DNA from 3 places in the Streptomyces sp. NPDC002643 genome. Region 3 is predicted to be linked to each of the others. Evidence: predicted binding sites of a transcription regulator. Region 3 holds the regulator's gene; each other region holds the start of a gene.
What was found. The regulator HrcA, encoded in region 3, represses chaperone genes, less so after heat shock. The targets are predictions, from matches to a motif close to TTNGCACTCNGNNNNNCNGAGTGCNAA.
Positions count from the first base shown of each region.

Region 1: a site for HrcA is predicted at 2,089-2,115, ahead of groES (co-chaperone GroES). Genes of this name have one in related genera too.
Region 2: a site for HrcA is predicted at 3,746-3,772, ahead of groL (chaperonin GroEL). Genes of this name have one in related genera too.

Region 1 is NZ_JBSFVY010000017.1:27,304-33,954, reverse strand. Features, by position in the region: gene groL (chaperonin GroEL) at 1-1,504, opposite strand, end outside; gene groES (co-chaperone GroES) at 1,634-1,942, opposite strand; gene ACWD4G_RS25390 (polysaccharide deacetylase family protein) at 2,211-3,080, opposite strand; gene ACWD4G_RS25385 (class I SAM-dependent methyltransferase) at 3,519-4,718, shown strand; gene ACWD4G_RS25380 (RNA polymerase sigma factor) at 4,784-5,998, opposite strand; gene ACWD4G_RS25375 (YciI family protein) at 6,108-6,464, opposite strand; gene ACWD4G_RS25370 (LCP family protein) at 6,599-6,651, opposite strand, start outside.
Region 2 is NZ_JBSFVY010000033.1:70,630-77,280, forward strand. Features, by position in the region: gene ACWD4G_RS36455 (superoxide dismutase family protein) at 1-109, opposite strand, end outside; gene ACWD4G_RS36460 (NADH:flavin oxidoreductase) at 546-1,700, opposite strand; gene groL (chaperonin GroEL) at 1,960-3,582, opposite strand; gene ACWD4G_RS36470 (cold-shock protein) at 3,926-4,132, opposite strand; gene ACWD4G_RS36475 (MoaD/ThiS family protein) at 4,587-4,862, opposite strand; gene thrC (threonine synthase) at 4,961-6,304, opposite strand; SAM riboswitch class I at 6,323-6,497, opposite strand.
Region 3 is NZ_JBSFVY010000019.1:4,682-11,332, reverse strand. Features, by position in the region: gene hemW (radical SAM family heme chaperone HemW) at 1-139, shown strand, start outside; gene ACWD4G_RS27135 (Uma2 family endonuclease) at 240-818, shown strand; gene ACWD4G_RS27130 (DUF3097 domain-containing protein) at 796-1,611, opposite strand; gene ACWD4G_RS27125 (MBL fold metallo-hydrolase) at 1,680-2,426, opposite strand; gene hrcA (heat-inducible transcriptional repressor HrcA) at 2,594-3,610, shown strand; gene dnaJ (molecular chaperone DnaJ) at 3,611-4,747, shown strand; gene ACWD4G_RS27110 (nitronate monooxygenase) at 5,015-6,100, shown strand; gene ACWD4G_RS27105 (16S rRNA (uracil(1498)-N(3))-methyltransferase) at 6,100-6,651, shown strand, end outside.

The DNA of each region.
Region 1 (6,651 bases), on a different contig from region 3:
AGCGGGTGACCTTGACCGGGTCGATGACACCGGCCTTGACCAGGTCGCCGTACTCGCCGGTGGCGGCGTTGTAGCCGTTGCCCTTGTCCAGCTCGGCGACCTTGGAGACGATGACGTAGCCCTCAAGGCCCGCGTTCTCGGCGATCCAGCGCAGCGGCTCGACCGCGGCGCGGCGGACGACGGAGACACCGGTGGCCTCGTCGCCGGACTTGCCGAGGTTGTCCTCCAGGACCTTCACGGCGTGGACCAGCGCGGAGCCACCACCGGAGACGATGCCCTCCTCGACCGCGGCGCGGGTCGCGGAGATGGCGTCCTCCAGACGGTGCTTCTTCTCCTTCAGCTCCACCTCGGTGGCGGCGCCGACCTTGATCACGCACACGCCGCCGGCCAGCTTCGCGAGGCGCTCCTGGAGCTTCTCGCGGTCCCAGTCGGAGTCGGTGTTCTCGATCTCGGCCTTGATCTGGGCGACGCGGCCCACGACGTCCTCGGAGTTGCCGGCGCCGTCGACGATCGTCGTGTCGTCCTTGGTGACCGTGATACGCCGGGCGGAGCCCAGCACGTCCAGGCCGACCTGGTCGAGCTTGAGGCCGACCTCCTCGGAGATGACGGTGGCGCCGGTGAGGACGGCCATGTCCTGCAGCATCGCCTTGCGGCGGTCACCGAAGCCGGGGGCCTTGACCGCGACCGCGTTGAACGTGCCACGGATCTTGTTGACCACCAGCGTCGACAGGGCCTCGCCCTCGACGTCCTCGGCGATGATCAGCAGCGGCTTGGAGGCACCGGCCTGGATGACCTTCTCCAGCAGCGGCAGCAGGTCCTGGATGGAGGAGATCTTGCCCTGGTTGATGAGGATGTAGGGGTCCTCCAGGACGGCCTCCATGCGCTCCTGGTCCGTCACGAAGTACGGCGACAGGTAGCCCTTATCGAAGGCCATGCCCTCGGTGAAGTCCAGCTCCAGACCGAAGGTGTTGGACTCCTCGACGGTGATGACACCGTCCTTGCCGACCTTGTCCATCGCCTCGGCGATCAGCTCGCCGACCTGCTGGTCCTGGGCGGACAGCGCGGCGACGGCGGCGATGTCGGACTTCTCGTCGATCGGACGGGCCGAGGCGAGCAGGTCCTCCGACACGGCGGCGACGGCGGCGTCGATGCCCTTCTTCAGGGCGGCCGGGGAGGCACCCGCGGCGACGTTCTTCAGGCCCTCGCGCACCAGCGCCTGGGCGAGCACGGTGGCGGTGGTCGTACCGTCACCCGCGATGTCGTTGGTCTTGGTCGCCACCTCCTTCACCAGCTGCGCGCCGAGGTTCTCGTACGGGTCCTCGATCTCGACCTCGCGGGCGATCGTGACACCGTCGTTGGTGATGGTGGGGGCACCGAACTTCTTGTCGATGACGACGTTGCGACCCTTGGGGCCGATCGTCACCTTGACCGTGTCGGCCAGCTTGTTGACGCCGCGCTCCAGGGCGCGACGGGCGTCCTCGTCGAACTTCAGGATCTTCGCCATGACAGCGGGAGCCCTCTCGGAAATCTGTGGGCGGAAAGCTATGGGTGGAAAGACACTGCGCCCCGGACGCCCGGCTTCTCAGTGGTCGCGGGGGCCAGGGGCGCAGCTCGAAAAAACTCTGAGGTGGTCTTACTTCTCGATGATCGCGAGCACGTCGCGAGCCGAGAGGACGAGGTACTCGTCGCCGTTGTACTTCACCTCGGTGCCGCCGTACTTGCTGTACAGGACGATGTCGCCGACCTGGACGTCGAGCGGCAGGCGCTCGCCGTTCTCGAACCGGCCCGGGCCCACGGCGAGGACGGCGCCCTCCTGGGGCTTCTCCTTCGCGGTGTCCGGGATGACCAGGCCGGAGGCCGTGGTCTGCTCGGCGTCGAGCGGCTGGACCACGATGCGGTCCTCAAGCGGCTTGATGGCAACCTTGGAGCTGGCGGTCGTCACGATCCGACCTCCCCCTTCGGAGATCTCACGGGGTTAACTGTCTGAGGTGGCGACCAGGTCGATCCGTCGTCGCGGGTGCCGGACCTGCCCGTCGCGTTGTTGGCACTCTCCAGGGGTGAGTGCCAGACCTGAGACTATGACCGTGATTAGCACTCGGTCAAGCGGACTGCTAATCGAGTACGAACGGCGCGGCGCCGGGGGCGGCGTGAGCGGGGGTGCCGGGGGGTGCCGGGTGTGGGGTGAGCGGGGGCTCCGGGGGCGGCGCGGTTCAGTTCAGGTAGTCCTCCAGGCGCCCCACCGTGAGCCCCTGTTCCTGGATGCGGCGCAGCAGCCTCGTCGTCGTCTCGGCCGGGGAGTGGGGGAGGGCCAAGAGGATGTCACCGGGGTGGAGGCCGGTGGCCGGTGTCGACGCGCGCCACAGGACGACCGCCTCGATGCCGCAGTCGGCGGCGGCGCGGAGCGTGGTGGTGTCGTAGACGCCGTACGGCGGCCGGAAGAGGGTCGGGCGGACGCCGAAGCGCTGCTTGAGCTTGTTCTGCTGGCCGCAGATCTCGGCGCGCTGCCCGGCGTACGGCAGACCGCGCAGGGCGGTGTGGTCGAGGGTGTGGTTCTGGACACTCGCCCCGACCGCGCGCAGCCGGGCGAAGTGCGCGTACCCGGGCCCGACGACGCTGTCCGTGAGGAACACGCTCACCGGAAGCCGCAGTTCACGGACCATGTCGACAAACCTCGGGTCCTTCTCGACCCCGTCGTCGTACGTCAGGAACACCACCTTGTCGCGGGTGGGGACGTGGTCGACGACGGGCGGCAGCCCCGGGCCGGCGCCGCGCGGCATCGGCGGCCGGTGCGGGGTTGCGGGCGCGGGGGCGAGGGGGGCGGCGAGTCCCCAGCGGCGGTACGGGGGTGGGGAGGCGGCGGCGTCCGGGAAGGGGTGGGGCGTCGTGTAGGGGTGGGCGGGGGCGTCATCGGGGCGGCCCGCCGCGTCACCGCTGACCGTGTCCTGACCGGCCGTGTCGGGGCGGGCTCGGGCATCCGGGCGGGCTCGCGCATCCGGATGGGTGGCGCAGCCGGGGAGCGCGGCGGTGAGGAGCGCGGTGGCGGCCAACGCGCTCAGCGTCAGGGCGCGCACGCGGTTCACGCCCGGCTCGCGGGTCGTACGCGGTTCATGCCCGGCTCGCGGGTCGTACGCGGTTCACGCCCAGCTCGTGGGTCGTACGCGCCCCGCGCGCCCTCACAGGCGCGGCGCCTGGGGCCGAGGCCGGGCGGGAGCGGGGTGCGCTTCCCGGCGCCGACAGCGTGCCGCTCTCTTCGGGGCGGGCGCCGCCCCAGCGGCACGATTGCCCGCAGCTACGACGGCTCCGGCGCTCCCCCACATGCCGCTCCCCGCCTCGGTACTCGTCCGCACGGCGCACCCCGCCCCGACGCTCTCCCGAAAGGCATTCACCCATTTCCCACTCAATCCATCATCTTGTCGTACAAGTCGCATGGCGCCGCATCCTCGCAGCCCGCCCCCTCCCCACCGCCCCGACACCGCCACCATGGGCGCACCATCCACCGACTGGCCCACAATGGCCCGGTGAACGACCTGGACCCCACCGCCTCCCTCACCTCCCTCCTCACCCCGGAGGGCCGTGCCCTGCTCGACGAGGTGCGCGGGGTCGAACCGGCGCGGGAGTTGGCGGTGGCGACCCGGTTGCGGCGGGAGCACCCGGCGGAGCTGGTGTCGGCGGCGATGGGGCAGGCGCGGCTGCGGCAGCGGGCGGTGGCGAAGTTCGGGGCGGCGGACGCCGAGCGGATGTTCTTCACGCCGAACGGGGTCGAACAGTCGACCAGGGCGAGCGTGGCCACGTACCGCGCCGAGTGCTTCGAGGCGCTCGGCGTACGCTCCGTCGCCGACCTGTGCTGCGGGATCGGCGGTGACGCGATCGCGTTCGCACGCGCCGGTATCCGTGTCCTGGCCGTCGACCGGGACCCGCTGACGGCGGCGGTGGCCCGCGCCAACGCCGACGCGCTCGGCCTCGCCGATCTGATCGAGGTGCGCGAGGCGGATGTGACGGAGGTGGACACGGCCGGATACGACGCGGTCTTCGTGGACCCGGCCCGGCGTTCCTCCAGGCGCGGCCGGATCTTCGACCCCGAGGCGTACTCCCCGCCGCTGTCCTGGGCCGTGTCGGCCGCGCTCAAGGCACCGCTCGGCGCGCTGAAGATCGCCCCCGGCATCCCGCACGAGGCGATCCCGGCGGAGGCCGAGGCCGAGTGGATCTCGGACGGCGGTGATGTGAAGGAGGCCGTGCTGTGGTTCCGGGAGGGCGGGACACCGGGCGCGCGGCGGGCGATGCTGCTCCCCTCGGGCGCCGGTGTCGCGGCCACGCCCGCGACCGCGCTGCCCGACCCCCCGGTCCGTGCCGTCGGGCGGTATCTGTACGAACCGGATGGCGCCGTCATCCGCGCCCACCTGGTCGCCGAGGTCGCCGAGGACCTGGCGGGCGGCCTGATCGACCCGACCATCGCGTACATCACCGCCGACGCCCACCACGTCACCCCGTACGCCACCGCCTACGAGATCACCGATCAACTCCCCTTCAACGTCAAGAAGTTGAAGGCCCTGCTGAGGGAGCGGGAGGTGGGGGTGCTGACGGTGAAGAAGCGGGGTTCGGCCGTGGAGCCGGAGGAACTGCGGAAGAAGGTGAAACCACAGGGGCCCAATGCGGCGACGGTGTTCCTGACGCGCGTGGCCGGGGCCCCGACGATGCTGATCGGCCACCCGGCCCGGTGACACCGCCGGGGCTCGGTGCGGGGCGGCGCGCGCGTCGGCGCCGAGGCCGGCCCCCTCCCCCGAGTTCACTCCCCGTCAGCCGACTCCGCCCGCTCCAGCAGCAGCTGCCGCTCGCGCTCGTTCCGCGCCAGCCCGGCCGCTCGTACGAACTCGGCGCGGGCCTCCGCCGTACGGCCCAGCCGTCGCAGCAAATCGCCCCGCACGCTCGGCAGCAAGTGGTAGTCGCGGAGGGCGGGGTCGGTGGCGAGGCGGTCGACGATCTCCAGGGCGGGTGCCGGGCCCTCGGCCATCGAGACGGCGACCGCGCGGTTGAGTTCGACGACGGGTGACGGGGAGCGGGCCGCCAGCAGGGCGTACAGGGTGGCGATCCTCGGCCAGTCGGTCTCCTCGTAGGTGTACGCCTGGGCGTGGCACGCGGCGATGGCGGCCTGGAGGGCGTACGGGCCGGGGGCGCCCGGGGAGAGGGCGCTCGCGCGGCCGAGGGCGGTGAAGCCACGGGCGATGAGGAGGCGGTTCCAGCGGCGGCGGTCCTGGTCCTTGAGCAGCACCGGTTCCCCGCAGGGGCCGGTCCGGGCGGCGGAACGGGACGCCTGAAGCTCCAGCAACGCCACCAGCCCGTGCGCCTCCGCCTCCTTCGGCATCAACTGGGCCAGCACCCGCGCCAGCCGCAGCGCGTCCTCGCACAGTGCGGGGCGCAGGAGATCGTCGCCGACGGTGGCCGCGTACCCCTCGTTGAAGATCAGATAGATGACCTCCAGTACGGAACCCAGCCGGGCCTCGCGGTCGGGGCCGTAGGGGACCTCGAAGGGGACTTTCTTGCTGGCGAGGGTGCGTTTGGCGCGCACGATCCGCTGGGCGACGGTCGCTTCCGGGGCGAGGAAGGCGCGGGCGATCTCGGGTGTCGTCAGGCCGCCGAGGAGGCGGAGGGTGAGGGCGATCCGGGCCTCGGCGGAGAGCACCGGGTGGCAGGCGGTGAAGACGAGCCGGAGCAGGTCGTCGTCGATGTCGTCGGGGTCGGACGGCTCGTCCCAGTGATGCGGGTCCGCCTCCAGTTCCCGGCCGACCTCGACCAGCTTCCGCGCGTACCGCTCCCGCCGTCGTACGAGGTCGACGGCCCGGCGTTTGGCGGTGGCCGTCAGCCAGGCCCCGGGGTTGTCCGGCACCCCCTCCCCCGGCCACTGTTCGAGCGCCGCGACCAGCGCGTCCTGCGCCAGTTCCTCCGCGATCCCGACATCCCGCACGATCCGCGCGACACCGGCGATGATCCGGGGCGACTCCATACGGAAGACGGTCTCGATGGCGGCGGCTGTGGTGGGCTGCGGTGTCACAGCCCACCATTCGACACCCGTACGGGTCTCAGGGCCAACGACCCCACGGGGTTCAGGGCCGTCAGCCCTCCTGGATCTCCCGCACCTCGCACGTCACCGTCCAGTGCTCCTCGTGCACCTTCAGGAACCGCTTGGACCACTCGACGGCCTCGGCCATGTCCTTGCACTGCATCAGGGCATAGCCGCCCACGACCTCCTTGGTCTCGGTGAACGGCCCATCGGTGACCGACAGCTCACCGCCCTCCCAGCGCACCCGCTTCCCCTGCGCGGTAGGCATCAGCCCGGCGGTGTCGAGCATGACCCCGGCCTTGGTGATCTCCTCCAGCAGATCCCCCATCCGCTGCATCAGCTCAGGGCTCGGCCCCTCGGCGGGCATGGTGGACTCGTCGATCCTGACCATCGACAGATAGCGCGGCATGGTGACTCCAAGTACTCGGGTGGCCGGGGCTTCTCCCCGCCTCTCACCCATACGTCGAACGAACACCACCGGAATCGACAGCCGCGCCGAAGTTCCTCGAAGATTTTTTGGAACGCCCGTCAGCTCGTTTCAGCTCACTTCAACGACTCCCACAGCTCGCTCGCCTCCGGCTCGTTCGCGACCACGC
Region 2 (6,651 bases), on a different contig from region 3:
CGCTGGCGCCCGCGTTGGCGGCGGCGACAAGGCCACCCGCCGCCCCGGCCACGGCCGCGCCCACCGCGACGAACCGCTTGAACCTGCTGCTGAACTTGTGTCGTGCCATGAGAACTCTCGTCCCGTTCGTGGGGGGTGAAGGGGGGAGCGGTCGCACACACAGAATCCCCAACTACCGCGCGCACAGCGACAGTTGGGGCACCGGGCGACTTCGCCTCTCGACCCTACAACGCCCTTTTCAACGGAAGAGGCCCACTACCGCCGGGTACTGGGGAGACTTGGCGAAAGCCCCTCACGAGGTCCCCGGTGACGACGACGACGCCAACGCCCCTCAGATGCCCCACCGCGGCAAGCAGTCCCGTCCGGCGGGCAATCGTGCCACTGGGGCTACCGCCCACCCGCCGTAGCTGCGGGCAATCGTGCCGCTGGGCGGCACGGGTGGGCGCAGCGGCACCTCGTAACCGCCGGCCCGCCCGCCCGTCCGGCACCCGGCCCAGCCGGGACGGCTCGGCCCCGGTTGACCCAGGCCGCCCAGCCGAGGCCGCTCAGCTGAGGGTGTGCAAGGACTGTGCCTCGAACGGCTTCAGTTCTTCCGCACGCCCCGCGAGGACCTTCGCCGCCCACTCGGGGTCCTGGAGCAGCGCGCGGCCGACGGCGACGAGGTCGTACTCCTCGGCCTCCAGGCTGTCCAGCAGATCGTCGATGCCCTTGACCGGGGAGCCCTCGCCGGCGAAGCCGCGCAGGAAGTCACCGTCGAGGCCGACCGAGCCGACGGTGATGGTGGGCTTGCCGGTGACCTTCTTCGTCCAGCCGGCCAGATTGAGATCCGATCCCTCGAACTCGGGCAGCCAGTAGCGCCGGGTGGAGGCGTGGAAGGCGTCGACACCGGCGGCGGCGAGGGGCGCGAGGACGGCGTCCAGTTCCTCGGGCGTCTCGGCCAGCCGGGCGTCGTAGTTCTCGGACTTCCACTGCGAGTACCGGAAGATCACGGGGAACTCGGCCGACACGGACTCCCGCACGGCGGCCACGATCTCCGCCGCGAACCTGGTACGGGCGACCTGGTCACCCCCGTACGCGTCGGTGCGCCGGTTGGTGCCGGCCCAGAGGAACTGGTCGATGAGATAGCCGTGCGCGCCGTGCAGCTCGACCCCGTCGAACCCGATCCGCTCGGCAGCGGCGGCGGCCTCGGCGAACGCCCCGATGACATCATCGACATCCCGCTGGGTCATGGCCTTGCCGGTGCCCTCGGTGCCGTCCAGCCGAATCCCGGACGGCCCGACGGCGGGCGCGTCCTCGAACGGCGGCTGCCCCTGCTCCCGCACCATCCCGATGTGCCACAACTGCGGCACGATCTTCCCCCCGGCCGCGTGCACGGCCTCGGCGACCTTCGCCCACCCCGCGAGCTGCTCCTCCCCGTGGAACCGCGGAATGCTCGCACTCTGCCCCGCCGACTCATGCCCGACATACGTCCCCTCGGTCACGATCAGCCCCACCCCGGCCCCGGCCCGCCGCCCGTAGTAGGAGGCCACATCCGCCCCGGGCACACCCCCCGGCGAGAACTGACGCGTCATGGGCGCCATCACGATCCGATTGGGCACGGTCAGCCCGTTGATGACCACGGGCCGGGAAAGAACCTCAGCGGCACGGGAGGCGGAGGTGGTGGGGGTCGTGGCAGAGGTAGCGGTGGTGGGGGTGGTCACGCGGGGACTCCTCGCAGAGGTCGGCCGGACATCGAATAGGTGATCCATACGGCGGTACATGCACGCGCATGAACTGCCGTAGGGATCAACCTCCCCGGCCCGCACGGCATTCCACCGCCGGACCTCCCGCACTGTGACCCCGGACACGCACCCGCCCGGCCACACCTCCCGGCCCCGCACACGCCCGAGGGCGGCACCCCCCGTGTGAACAGGGGATGCCGCCCTCGGTACTGAAGACGTCGATCAACCGCCAGGTCGATCAGAAGTCCATGTCACCGCCCGGCATACCGCCACCGGCGGGCGCGGCGGCCTTCTCCGGCTTGTCGGCGATGACGGCCTCGGTGGTGAGGAAGAGCGCGGCGATGGAGGCGGCGTTCTGCAGAGCGGAGCGCGTGACCTTCGCCGGGTCGATGATGCCTTCCTTGACCAGGTCGACGTACTCACCGGTCGCGGCGTTGAGGCCGTGACCCGGGGTGAGGTTGCGGACCTTCTCCACCACGACGCCACCCTCAAGGCCGGCGTTCACGGCGATCTGCTTCAGCGGGGCCTCAAGCGCCAGCTTGACGGCGGCGGCACCGGTGGCCTCGTCGCCCTCCAGCTCCAGCTTCTCGAAGACCTGCGAGGCCTGCAGCAGGGCCACGCCACCACCGGCGACGATGCCCTCCTCGACGGCCGCCTTCGCGTTGCGAACGGCGTCCTCGATGCGGTGCTTGCGCTCCTTCAGCTCGACCTCGGTCGCGGCACCGGCCTTGATGACGGCCACGCCGCCCGCGAGCTTCGCCAGGCGCTCCTGGAGCTTCTCGCGGTCGTAGTCCGAGTCGCTGTTCTCGATCTCGGCGCGGATCTGGTTGACCCGGCCCTGAACCTGCTCGGAGGAGCCGGCACCGTCGACGACAGTGGTCTCGTCCTTGGTGATGACGATCTTGCGGGCACGGCCCAGGAGGTCCAGGGAGGTGTTCTCCAGCTTGAGACCGACCTCCTCGGAGATGACCTCGCCACCGGTGAGGATGGCGATGTCGTTCAGCATCGCCTTGCGGCGGTCACCGAAGCCCGGCGCCTTGACGGCGACGGAACGGAACGTGCCGCGGATCTTGTTGACGACCAGGGTCGACAGGGCCTCGCCCTCGACGTCCTCGGCGATGATCAGCAGCGGCTTGCCCGACTGCATGACCTTCTCCAGGAGCGGGAGCAGGTCCTTGACGTTGGAGATCTTGGAGTTGGCGATGAGGATGTAGGGGTCCTCAAGCACGGCCTCCATGCGCTCCATGTCGGTCGCGAAGTACGCCGAGATGTAGCCCTTGTCGAAGCGCATGCCCTCGGTGAGCTCAAGCTCCAGACCGAAGGTCTGCGACTCCTCGACGGTGATGACGCCTTCCTTGCCGACCTTGTCCATGGCCTCGGCGATCAGCTCGCCGATCTGGGTGTCGGCGGCGGAGATGGAGGCCGTGGAGGCGATCTGCTCCTTGGTCTCGACCTCCTTGGCCTGGTCGAGCAGCGCACCGGAGACGGCCTCGACGGCCTTCTCGATACCGCGCTTCAGAGCCATCGGGTTGGCACCGGCCGCGACGTTGCGCAGGCCCTCGCGTACCAGCGCCTGGGCGAGGACGGTCGCGGTGGTCGTACCGTCACCGGCGACGTCGTCCGTCTTCTTGGCGACTTCCTTGACCAGCTCGGCGCCGATCTTCTCGTACGGGTCTTCGAGCTCGATCTCCTTGGCGATGGAGACACCATCGTTGGTGATCGTGGGGGCGCCCCACTTCTTCTCAAGGACGACGTTGCGGCCCTTGGGGCCGAGGGTGACCTTGACGGCGTCGGCGAGCTGGTTCATACCGCGCTCAAGGCCGCGCCGCGCCTCCTCGTCGAACGCGATGATCTTGGCCATGTGAAGTGGTCCCTCCAGGACTGGGGGTGATTCCTTCGGACCGCGCCCGCGCCCGCGACGGACGGCTCGCACACCTCGTGGTTCCATGCCCCACCTGGCCTGCGGGCCTCACCGACCCGGTCCTTCTTTGTCACTCTCACCTTCAGAGTGCTAACGCCAATGATTAGCACTCGACCATGCCGAGTGCAAGCGCCTACCAATGATCCGCAGGTGAACGCGCCCGTGGACACCCGTGCGTACGCCCGCTGGGCACACATGCAGAAGGGCTCGCACCCCGTGCCCGGGATGCGAGCCCTCCGATGAAGAACGAAGAACGTCGCTGCGAAAGAACCGGCGCGTTGCTTCAGCCGGCCGCCACGCGGACCATGTCCGCCTGCGGCCCCTTCTGGCCCTGCGAGATCTCGAACTCGACCCGCTGACCCTCTTCCAGAGTGCGGTAGCCGTCCATCTGGATGGCGCTGTAGTGGACGAATACATCCGCACCACCGTCGACCGCGATGAAGCCGTACCCCTTCTCCGCGTTGAACCACTTGACGGTGCCCTGAGCCATGCCTAACTCCCCTATTACTGGCCCTTGCACAGATCCACACTTCGCGGACCCGGGTCAGACCTCACCCCCCAACGGTTGGGGGCGTGCGCCGGAACGCGTCGACCGCGGCTGAATGTATCTGTCCAACTGCCGTCTGCAACAGGTCAATTGGACGAGAAATCTGGACACGCCCAGTCGGGAATGTACGAACAATTCATCCGAATTCAGGGCAAGTCGGGCCACACAAAAGGAGCGAAATACGCAAATGCCGTGCACACTTTGGCTACTTCATATAGGGCGTGCGGCGCGATCAAATATGCGCCCGGCATGAAATCACTACGGGGAGCGATCCGGGTTCCCCAACTGTACCGCGCTCAATCATAGAGAATTGCCCCCTCCGCTTCTCTTACGGAGAGGGCAATTCGATGAACACCGAGTAACCGCTGTTACCGACGGTTACTACTCACGGGTGCGGTCAGCCTCCGGCGACGGCCGGGATGATCGACACGCCGGCCCCGTCCGGAGTGGCCGTCTCCAGCCCCTGCTCGAACCGCACGTCGTCGTCGTTCACGTACACGTTCACGAACCGCCGCAGCTTCCCCTGATCATCGAGAACCCGAGCGGCGATCCCCGCATGGTTCTTCTCAAGATCAGCGATGACCTCGGCAAGGGTGGCACCTTCGGCACTCACCTCGGCCTTCCCGCCGGTGTAGGTACGAAGGATGGTGGGGATGCGAACGTTGACGGACATGACGTGTGACCTCCGGTCAAGTACAGCGCCCTTAAGGGGCGCGGGGAACTGCGCGACCAGCCCCCACAGGCCGCAGACGAACAACTACCTAACGGGCCCTACACAAGCCCCGCTTCACGAAACGACTCAAGGCTGGGCCGAATCGTGGCCGTAAGCCCCGTACCGGCGACGGCGTCAAGCGTCTTGAGCCCATCCCCGGTGTTGAGCACAACGGTCGTGAGCGACGGGTCAAGAACCCCGTTCTCGATCAGCTTCCGAGTGACTCCGACCGTCACCCCCCCGGCGGTCTCCGCAAAGATCCCCTCGGTCCGCGCCAGCAACTTGATCGCATCCACGACCTGCTCATCGTTCACATCCTCGACAGCCCCACCGGTGCGCCGAGCGATATCGAGAACGTAAGGACCATCCGCGGGGTTGCCGATAGCGAGCGACTTCGCGATCGTGTTCGGCTTCTGCGGCCGTACGACATCGTGCCCCGCCTTGTAGGCGACCGACACCGGCGAACACCCCTCGGCCTGCGCACCGAAGATCTTGTACGGCTTGTCCTCGACGAGCCCGAGCTTGATCAGCTCCTGCAGCCCCTTGTCGATCTTCGTGAGCTGGGACCCGGAGGCGATGGGCACGACGATCTGGTCCGGCAGCTGCCAGCCGAGCTGCTCGCAGATCTCGTACGCGAGGGTCTTGGAGCCCTCGGCGTAGTACGGCCGGAGGTTGACGTTGACGAAGCCCCAGCCCTCGCCGGCGGGGTCGCCGATCAGCTCGGAGCAGAAGCGGTTGACGTCGTCGTAGTTGCCCTCGATGCCGACCAGCTCACCGCCGTAGACGGCGGCCATGACGACCTTGCCCTGCTCCAGGTCGTGCGGGATGAACACGCAGGAGCGGAAGCCGGCGCGGGCGGCGGCGGCGCCGACTGCACCGGCGAGGTTGCCGGTGGAGGAGCAGGAGAGAGTGGTGAAGCCGAAGGCGCGGGCGGCCTCCAGGGCCTGGGCGACGACGCGGTCCTTGAAGGAGTGCGTCGGGTTGCCGGAGTCGTCCTTGATGAACAGCTTGCCGGCGTCGACACCCAGCTCACGGGCGAGGTTGTCGGCCTTGACGAGCTGGGTCCAGCCGGGGTTGATGTTCGGCTTGTCGGCGACGTCGGCCGGGACGGGAAGGAGGGGCGCGTAACGCCAGATGTTGGCGGGCCCGGACTCGATCCGCTTCCGCAGCTCCTCCGTGTCGTACGCGGAGAAGTCGTACGCGATCTCCAGTGGCCCGAAACACTCCTCGCACGCGAAGACGGGGCCGAGCGGAACGCGGTGACCGCATTCGCGACAGGAGAGCGCGGCGGCGGCACCGAGGTTGACGGTCACGGAGTCGGTCGCGTTGGATTCGGTGGCGTCGGAAGCGGTCGTGTGGGAGTCGATCGCGTTGGATTCGCTTGCGACAGTCTGCGCAGCCATGTGAGGCGAGGCCCTTTCTCCTCATCTTCCTCACGACGCATCTCGCCGTGAGACGGATTTGGCACCTTCCCTAGCCGGGAGCCTCGCGATGTGATCGACGGTGATCGGTGATCGACGGTGATCAACTACGAGACCGGCTGGAGGGTTGCCGGGGCTTCATCGGGCCGTGTCCCTCTGCCCCTCTGGATGAGCGGTATTTGGTTGTATACGCAAACGACCCCCGACATGCGATGGTCACCAGCGTTGTTCAAGACTGTAACCGAAGGCCAGGACAGTTGAGGGAGCCGTCCGTACCGCGAGATGGCTGTGACATCAGCCACTCCGCCTCCATCGCCACTTCGCGGCGG
Region 3 (6,651 bases):
GGAGGTGGGACTGGCGGCTTCCCGGCGGGCGCTGGGAGAGGGGCTGCTGGAGGTCGGGCTGTACGAGGAGGGGCGGGCTGTGCTGACGCTGCGGGGGCGGTTGCTGGCGGACGCGGTGGTCAGGGATTTGGTGGATTGATCACTCGGTGGAGTGAATCGGCGCGGAACGCCGGTTCGGTCCCTAACCTGGTTCGTAGGCTGCCGCCAAAAGGACGCGGCGGATGTGGAGGGCCACGGAGATGACCGCTGTGGACGAGCGTGGGATGACCAAGTACTTCGAGGAGCTCGAGCCTCCCGAGGGCGTCAAAGTCGAGCTTCTCCGGGGGGAAATCGTGATGATGGCCAGCCCTGATCTTGTGCACAACATGATCATCGAGGATGTGCTGGACCAGATCCCACGCAAGCGGTGGTCTCGCCTGCAGACCCAGGACGTCGACATCCTCGATGAGGCCAGCGAGCCAGTACCGGACCTGGTGGTCCTCGAGCGCGAAGTCATGCCCGCCTCGGGACGCCTGTTGTCGTGTCGTCTGATCACGATGGTCGTCGAGGTCGTCTCCAAGACCAGCGTCCAGCGGGACTATGAAATCAAGCGCTCGATCTACGCTGCTGGCATGGTGCCTGCCTACCTGATCGTTGACCCGATCATGGCGCAGTGCGTCCTGCTGACGAGGCCCTCAGGAAAGGGAGAAGACGCCGACTACCAGCGGCAGCAGATCACCAAGTTCGGGGCACCGCTTCCGCTGGAGGAACTGGGGCTCGAAATGGACACCAGTGAGTTCGGAACTTTCCCTGGTGTCAGGCCTCACCGCTACCCGTGACGAAGTCGATCAGCTCCTCCACCCTCCCCAGCAGCTCCGGCTCCAGGTCCTTGTAGGAGCCGACCCTCCCCAGGATCGCCTGCCACACCGCCCCGGTGTTCTCCGGCGGCCAGCCCAGCGCCCGGCACACCCCCGTCTTCCAGTCCTGCCCGTGCGGTACGCGCGGCCACCCCGCGATCCCCAGCGAGGCCGGCTTCACCGCCTCCCAGATGTCGATGTACGGGTGGCCGACCACCAGCGCGTGGTCGCTGGTCACCGACTGGGCGATGCGCCACTCCTTCGTGCCCGGCACCAGGTGGTCCACGAGGATGCCCAGGCGGGCGTCCGGGCCCGGGGCGAACTCGGCCACGATCGACGGGAGGTCGTCCACACCCTCCAGGTACTCCACCACCACGCCCTCGACGCGCAGATCGTCGCCCCAGACCTTCTCGACCAGCTCGGCGTCATGGCGGCCCTCGACGTAGATACGGCCGGCGCGGGCCACACGCGCGCGGGCGCCCGGGACGGCCACCGAGCCCGAGGCCGTACGGGAGGGGCGGACGGGAGCCGGCGACGACGGCCGTACCAGGGTCACCACCCTGCCCTCCAGCAGGAAACCCCTCGGCTCCAGCGGGAACACCCGGTGCTTGCCGAAGCGGTCCTCCAGCGTCACCGTGCCCGCCTCGCAGCCGATGACCGCGCCGCAGAAGCCGGTGCCGGGCTCCTCGACCACCAGACCGGGCTCGGCCGGCACCTCGGGGGCGGGTTTCGGCTTCTTCCACGGCGGGGTCAGATCCGGTGAGTACTGGCGCATTCGGATGACGATAGGAGAAGACCCGCCCCGATCTCGCTCGGGCGCAGGTCGACACGCCGGGGCCGTGCTCAGATCGACACGCCGAAACGCGTTGCCAGGGCGTCGCGTTGGGCCCGTACGAACGCCGCGTCCACCACCGCGCCGTGGCCGGGGACATACAGCGCGTCCTCGCCACCCAGGGCCAGCAGACGGTCCAGGGCCGCCGGCCAGTGGGAGGGGATCGCGTCGGGACCGGCCTGGGGCTCACCGGACTCCTCCACCAGATCACCGCAGAAGACGATCTCCGGGGAGGAAGGGGAAGAGGGGGCGGCCGGGACCAGTACGGCCAGGTCGTGGGGGGTGTGGCCGGGGCCCACGTTCGCCAGGAGCACCTGGTGGCCGCCGCCCAGGTCGAGGGTCCACTCGCCGGAGACATGGTGGTGGGGGCGTACGAGGAGGTCGGCGGCCTCGGCGGCGGTCTCGGGGGCGAGGCCGTTGCGTACGGCGTCGGTGTGGAGGTCGTCCCGATGCTCGGTCAGGGCGGTGTCGAGGCCCACGGCGCCGTAGATCTCCACTCCGGCGAAGGCGGCGGCGCCGAAGACATGGTCAAAATGGGCGTGAGTGAGCGCGAGATGTGTCACACGGGCGCCGTTCAGCAGCTGTCGCGCCACGGTGCGCAACCGCGCGCCCTCCCTCAGGCTCGACCCCGCGTCGACGAGGAGGGCCGAGCCCTGCCCCACCACGAGCCCGACCGTGCAGTCCCACCCGGGCAGCCGACACCGCCCCACCCCGGGGGCCAGCCCCTCCCACCCGACCTCTTCCCAAGCCACCGTCATAGCCACCGCCATGCTCCGACGCTAACGGGCCGCTCCGCAGGACATGGCTGAACCGGCCTTGCCGGGGGCGTACCCCACCGCCGTACACTGGGCGGGAAGTGTTGGCACTCGTCCGGGGTGAGTGCCAAGGGGGAAGTCACCGGAGAGACGAGCTGGAGGTGTGCGCGATGCTCAGCGAACGCAGGCTTCAAGTGCTGCGCGCCATCGTCCAGGACTACGTCGGCACCGAGGAGCCGGTGGGGTCGAAGGCCCTCACCGAGCGGCACAACCTCGGGGTCTCCCCGGCGACCGTACGCAATGACATGGCCGCCCTGGAGGACGAGGGGTTCATCGCCCAGCCGCACACCAGCGCCGGGCGCATCCCCACCGACAAGGGCTATCGGCTGTTCGTCGACAAGCTGGCGGGCGTCAAGCCGATGACCGCGCCCGAGCGGCGGGCCATTCAGAACTTCCTCGACGGGGCCGTCGATCTCGACGACGTGGTGGCCAGGACCGTGCGGCTGCTCGCGCAGCTGACGCGGCAGGTCGCCGTCGTGCAGTATCCGTCCCTCACGCGTTCGACGGTGCGGCACGTGGAGCTGTTGTCGCTCGCCCCGGCCCGGCTGATGCTCGTGCTGATCACGGACACCGGCAGGGTGGAGCAACGGCTGGTCGACTGCCCGGCGCCCTTCGGAGAAACGTCACTCGCCGATCTGCGCGCCCGGCTCAACAGCAGGGTCGCAGGCCGCCGTTTCACCGACGTACCGCGCCTGGTCGAGGACCTGCCCGAGGCCTTCGACGTCGAGGACCGGGGCACGGTCGCGACGGTGCTCTCCACCCTCCTGGAGGCGCTCGTCGAGGAGAGCGAGGAGCGGCTGATGATCGGCGGCACCGCCAATCTCACCCGCTTCGGACATGACTTCCCCCTCACCATCCGGCCCGTGCTGGAAGCGTTGGAGGAACAGGTCGTCCTCCTCAAGTTGCTTGGCGAGGCAGGGGATTCGGGCATGACCGTACGCATCGGTCATGAGAACGCGTATGAAGGACTCAACTCCACGTCGGTCGTCTCCGTCGGCTACGGTTCGGGCGGCGAGGCAGTAGCGAAGCTGGGCGTGGTCGGACCTACGCGCATGGACTATCCGGGAACGATGGGAGCGGTACGAGCGGTGGCACGGTACGTCGGACAGATCCTGGCGGAGTCGTAAGTGGCCACGGACTACTACGCCGTACTCGGCGTGCGCCGCGACGCTTCCCAGGACGAGATCAAGAAGGCGTTCCGGAGGCTCGCGCGCGAGCTGCACCCGGACGTCAACCCCGATCCGAAGACGCAGGAGCGGTTCAAGGAGATCAACGCCGCGTACGAGGTGTTGTCGGACCCGCAGAAGAAGCAGGTCTACGACCTCGGCGGTGACCCGCTCTCGCAGAGCGGCGGCGGAGGCGCGGGCGGCTTCGGCGCCGGTGGCTTCGGGAACTTCTCGGACATCATGGACGCGTTCTTCGGTACGGCGTCCCAGCGCGGCCCCCGGTCGCGTACGCGCCGGGGCCAGGACGCGATGATCCGGCTGGAGGTCGACCTCGACGAGGCCGCCTTCGGTACGACGAAGGACATCCAGGTCGACACGGCCGTGGTGTGCACCACCTGCAACGGCGAGGGCGCGGCGCCCGGGACCACCGCCCAGACCTGTGACATGTGCCGCGGCCGCGGTGAGGTCTCGCAGGTCACGCGGTCCTTCCTCGGACAGGTCATGACCTCCCGGCCCTGTCCGCAGTGCCAGGGCTTCGGCACGATCGTCCCGAACCCGTGTCCCGAGTGCGCCGGTGACGGGCGGGTGCGGTCGCGGCGGACGCTGACCGTCAAGATCCCGGCCGGTGTCGACAACGGCACGCGCATCCAGCTCGCCGGTGAGGGCGAGGTCGGGCCCGGTGGCGGTCCCGCCGGTGACCTCTACGTCGAGATCCACGAGCTTCCCCACGCCGTGTTCCAGCGGCGCGGCGACGACCTCCACTGCACGGTGACCATTCCGATGACGGCCGCCGCGCTCGGTACGAAGGTGCCGCTGGAGACCCTGGACGGGCTGGAGGAGGTCGACATCCGGCCCGGCACGCAGTCCGGGCAGTCGATCCCGCTGCACGGGCGGGGCGTCACGCATCTGCGGGGCGGCGGGCGTGGCGATCTCATCGTCCACGTCGAGGTCCAGACCCCGACGAAGCTCGACCCCGAGCAGGAGCAACTGCTGCGGCAGTTGGCCGCGTTGAGGGGGGAGGAACGGCCTACGGGGCAGTTCCAGCCGGGGCAGCAGGGGTTGTTCTCGCGGTTGAAGGATGCGTTCAACGGGCGATAGGGGTTTGTTGTCGGGTGCGGGTCAGTGGGGGCTGGTCGCGCAGTTCCCCGCGCCTAAAAGATCCGGCCCTGCGGGCCGAAAAGCGCGGGGCGAAGCCCCGCTTCTGATCGGCCCGCAGGGCCATCAAGGGGCGCGGGGCTGTGACATGTGCGGCTCCGCCGCGTGGGCGCGACCAGCCCCCACCCACCCGCAGTCGCCCACGCTCCGTACCACCCCACCCCGTAGGCGATTCGGCACCCCCCGGAGGGCCATGGCACCATGCCAGTCATGTCCTCCGCACTGACCGATCTCGCCCCCCTCCCGATCGTGCAGGCCCCCATGGCCGGCGGCGTATCCGTGCCGGCCTTGGCCGCCGCCGTGTCCGAGGCCGGGGGGCTGGGGTTTCTCGCCGCCGGATACAAGACGGCCGATGGGATGTACCAGGAGATCAAACAGCTGAAGGGGCTGACGGCCCGCCCGTTCGGCGTCAACCTGTTCATGCCGCAGCCCGAGCACGGCGACCCGGCGGCCGTCGAGGTGTACGCCGAGCAACTCGCCGGTGAGGCCTCCTGGTACGGCACCGAACTGGGCGACCCCGACAGCGGGCGCGACGACGGCTACGAGGCCAAGCTCGCCGTACTGCTGGACGACCCCGTCCCGGCGGTGTCGTTCCACTTCGGCTGCCCCACCCCCGAGGTGATCGAAGCCCTCGCCCGCAGGGGCACGTTCACCCTCGTCACCGCGACCTCGGCGGAGGAGGCGGAGGCCGTGGAGCGGTCGGGCGCCCATGCCGTGATCGTGCAGGGCGTCGAGGCCGGCGGCCATCAGGGCACCCACCGCGACGACCCCGAGCGCGACCGGGCCGGCCTCGGTCTGCTCACCCTGCTCGCCCAGGTCCGCGAGGCCGTGGCCCTGCCGATCGTCGCGGCCGGCGGCATCATGCGCGGCGGCCAGATCGCCGCGCTCCTCGCCGCCGGGGCCGGCGCCGCCCAGCTCGGTACGGCCTTCCTCGCCACCCCCGAGTCCGGCGCCCAGCCCGTGCACAAGCGGGCCCTCACCGACCCGCTCTTCGTCCGCACCGAGCTGACCCGCGCCTTCTCCGGGCGCCCCGCACGCGGTCTCGTCAACCGTTTCATGCGCGAGCACGGGCCCTACGCCCCCGCCGCCTACCCCGAGCTGCACCACCTCACCTCGCCGCTGCGCAAGGCCGCCGCCAAGGCCGAGGACCCGCAGGGCATGGCCCTGTGGGCCGGGCAGGGGCACCGGATGGCGCGTGATCTGCCCGCCGGGGACCTGGTCAAGACGCTGGCCGGGGAGATCGCCGCCGCGCGGGGCGCCGTGGAGTCCGCCCCCGGGGCCGGGAGCGAGGGCTGATGACCGCGCCCGTCTTCGTGGTGGAGTCCCTGGAGCTGCCGGACCACTGCGGTGGGGAGTTCGTGCTCGACGGGCCCGAGGGGCGGCACGCCGTCTCCGTGAAGCGGCTGCGGGCCGGGGAGGACGTCGTCCTCACGGACGGGCGCGGGCGGTGGGCCGAAGGGGTCGTCAAGGCCGCCGAGGGCAAGGACCGGCTCGTCGTCATGGACCTGGAGACGGTTCATGAGGAGGAGCCGGAGCAGCCTCGTATCACCGTGGTGCAGGCGTTGCCCAAGGGGGATCGGGGTGAGGTCGCCGTGGAGACCATGACCGAGGTCGGGGTCGACGCGATCGTGCCGTGGGCTGCCGCGCGTTGCATCACCCAGTGGAAGGGTGAGCGGGGGGTGAAGGCCCTCGCGAAGTGGCGGGCCACCGCTCGGGAGGCGGGGAAGCAGGCTCGGCGGGTGCGGTTTCCTGAAGTGGGGGAGTTGGCCGGCGGCAAGGAGGTTGCCGCGTTGTTGGCCGGGGCCGATTTCGCGGCTGTGCTGCATGAGAGCGGGGATGCGGCGTTG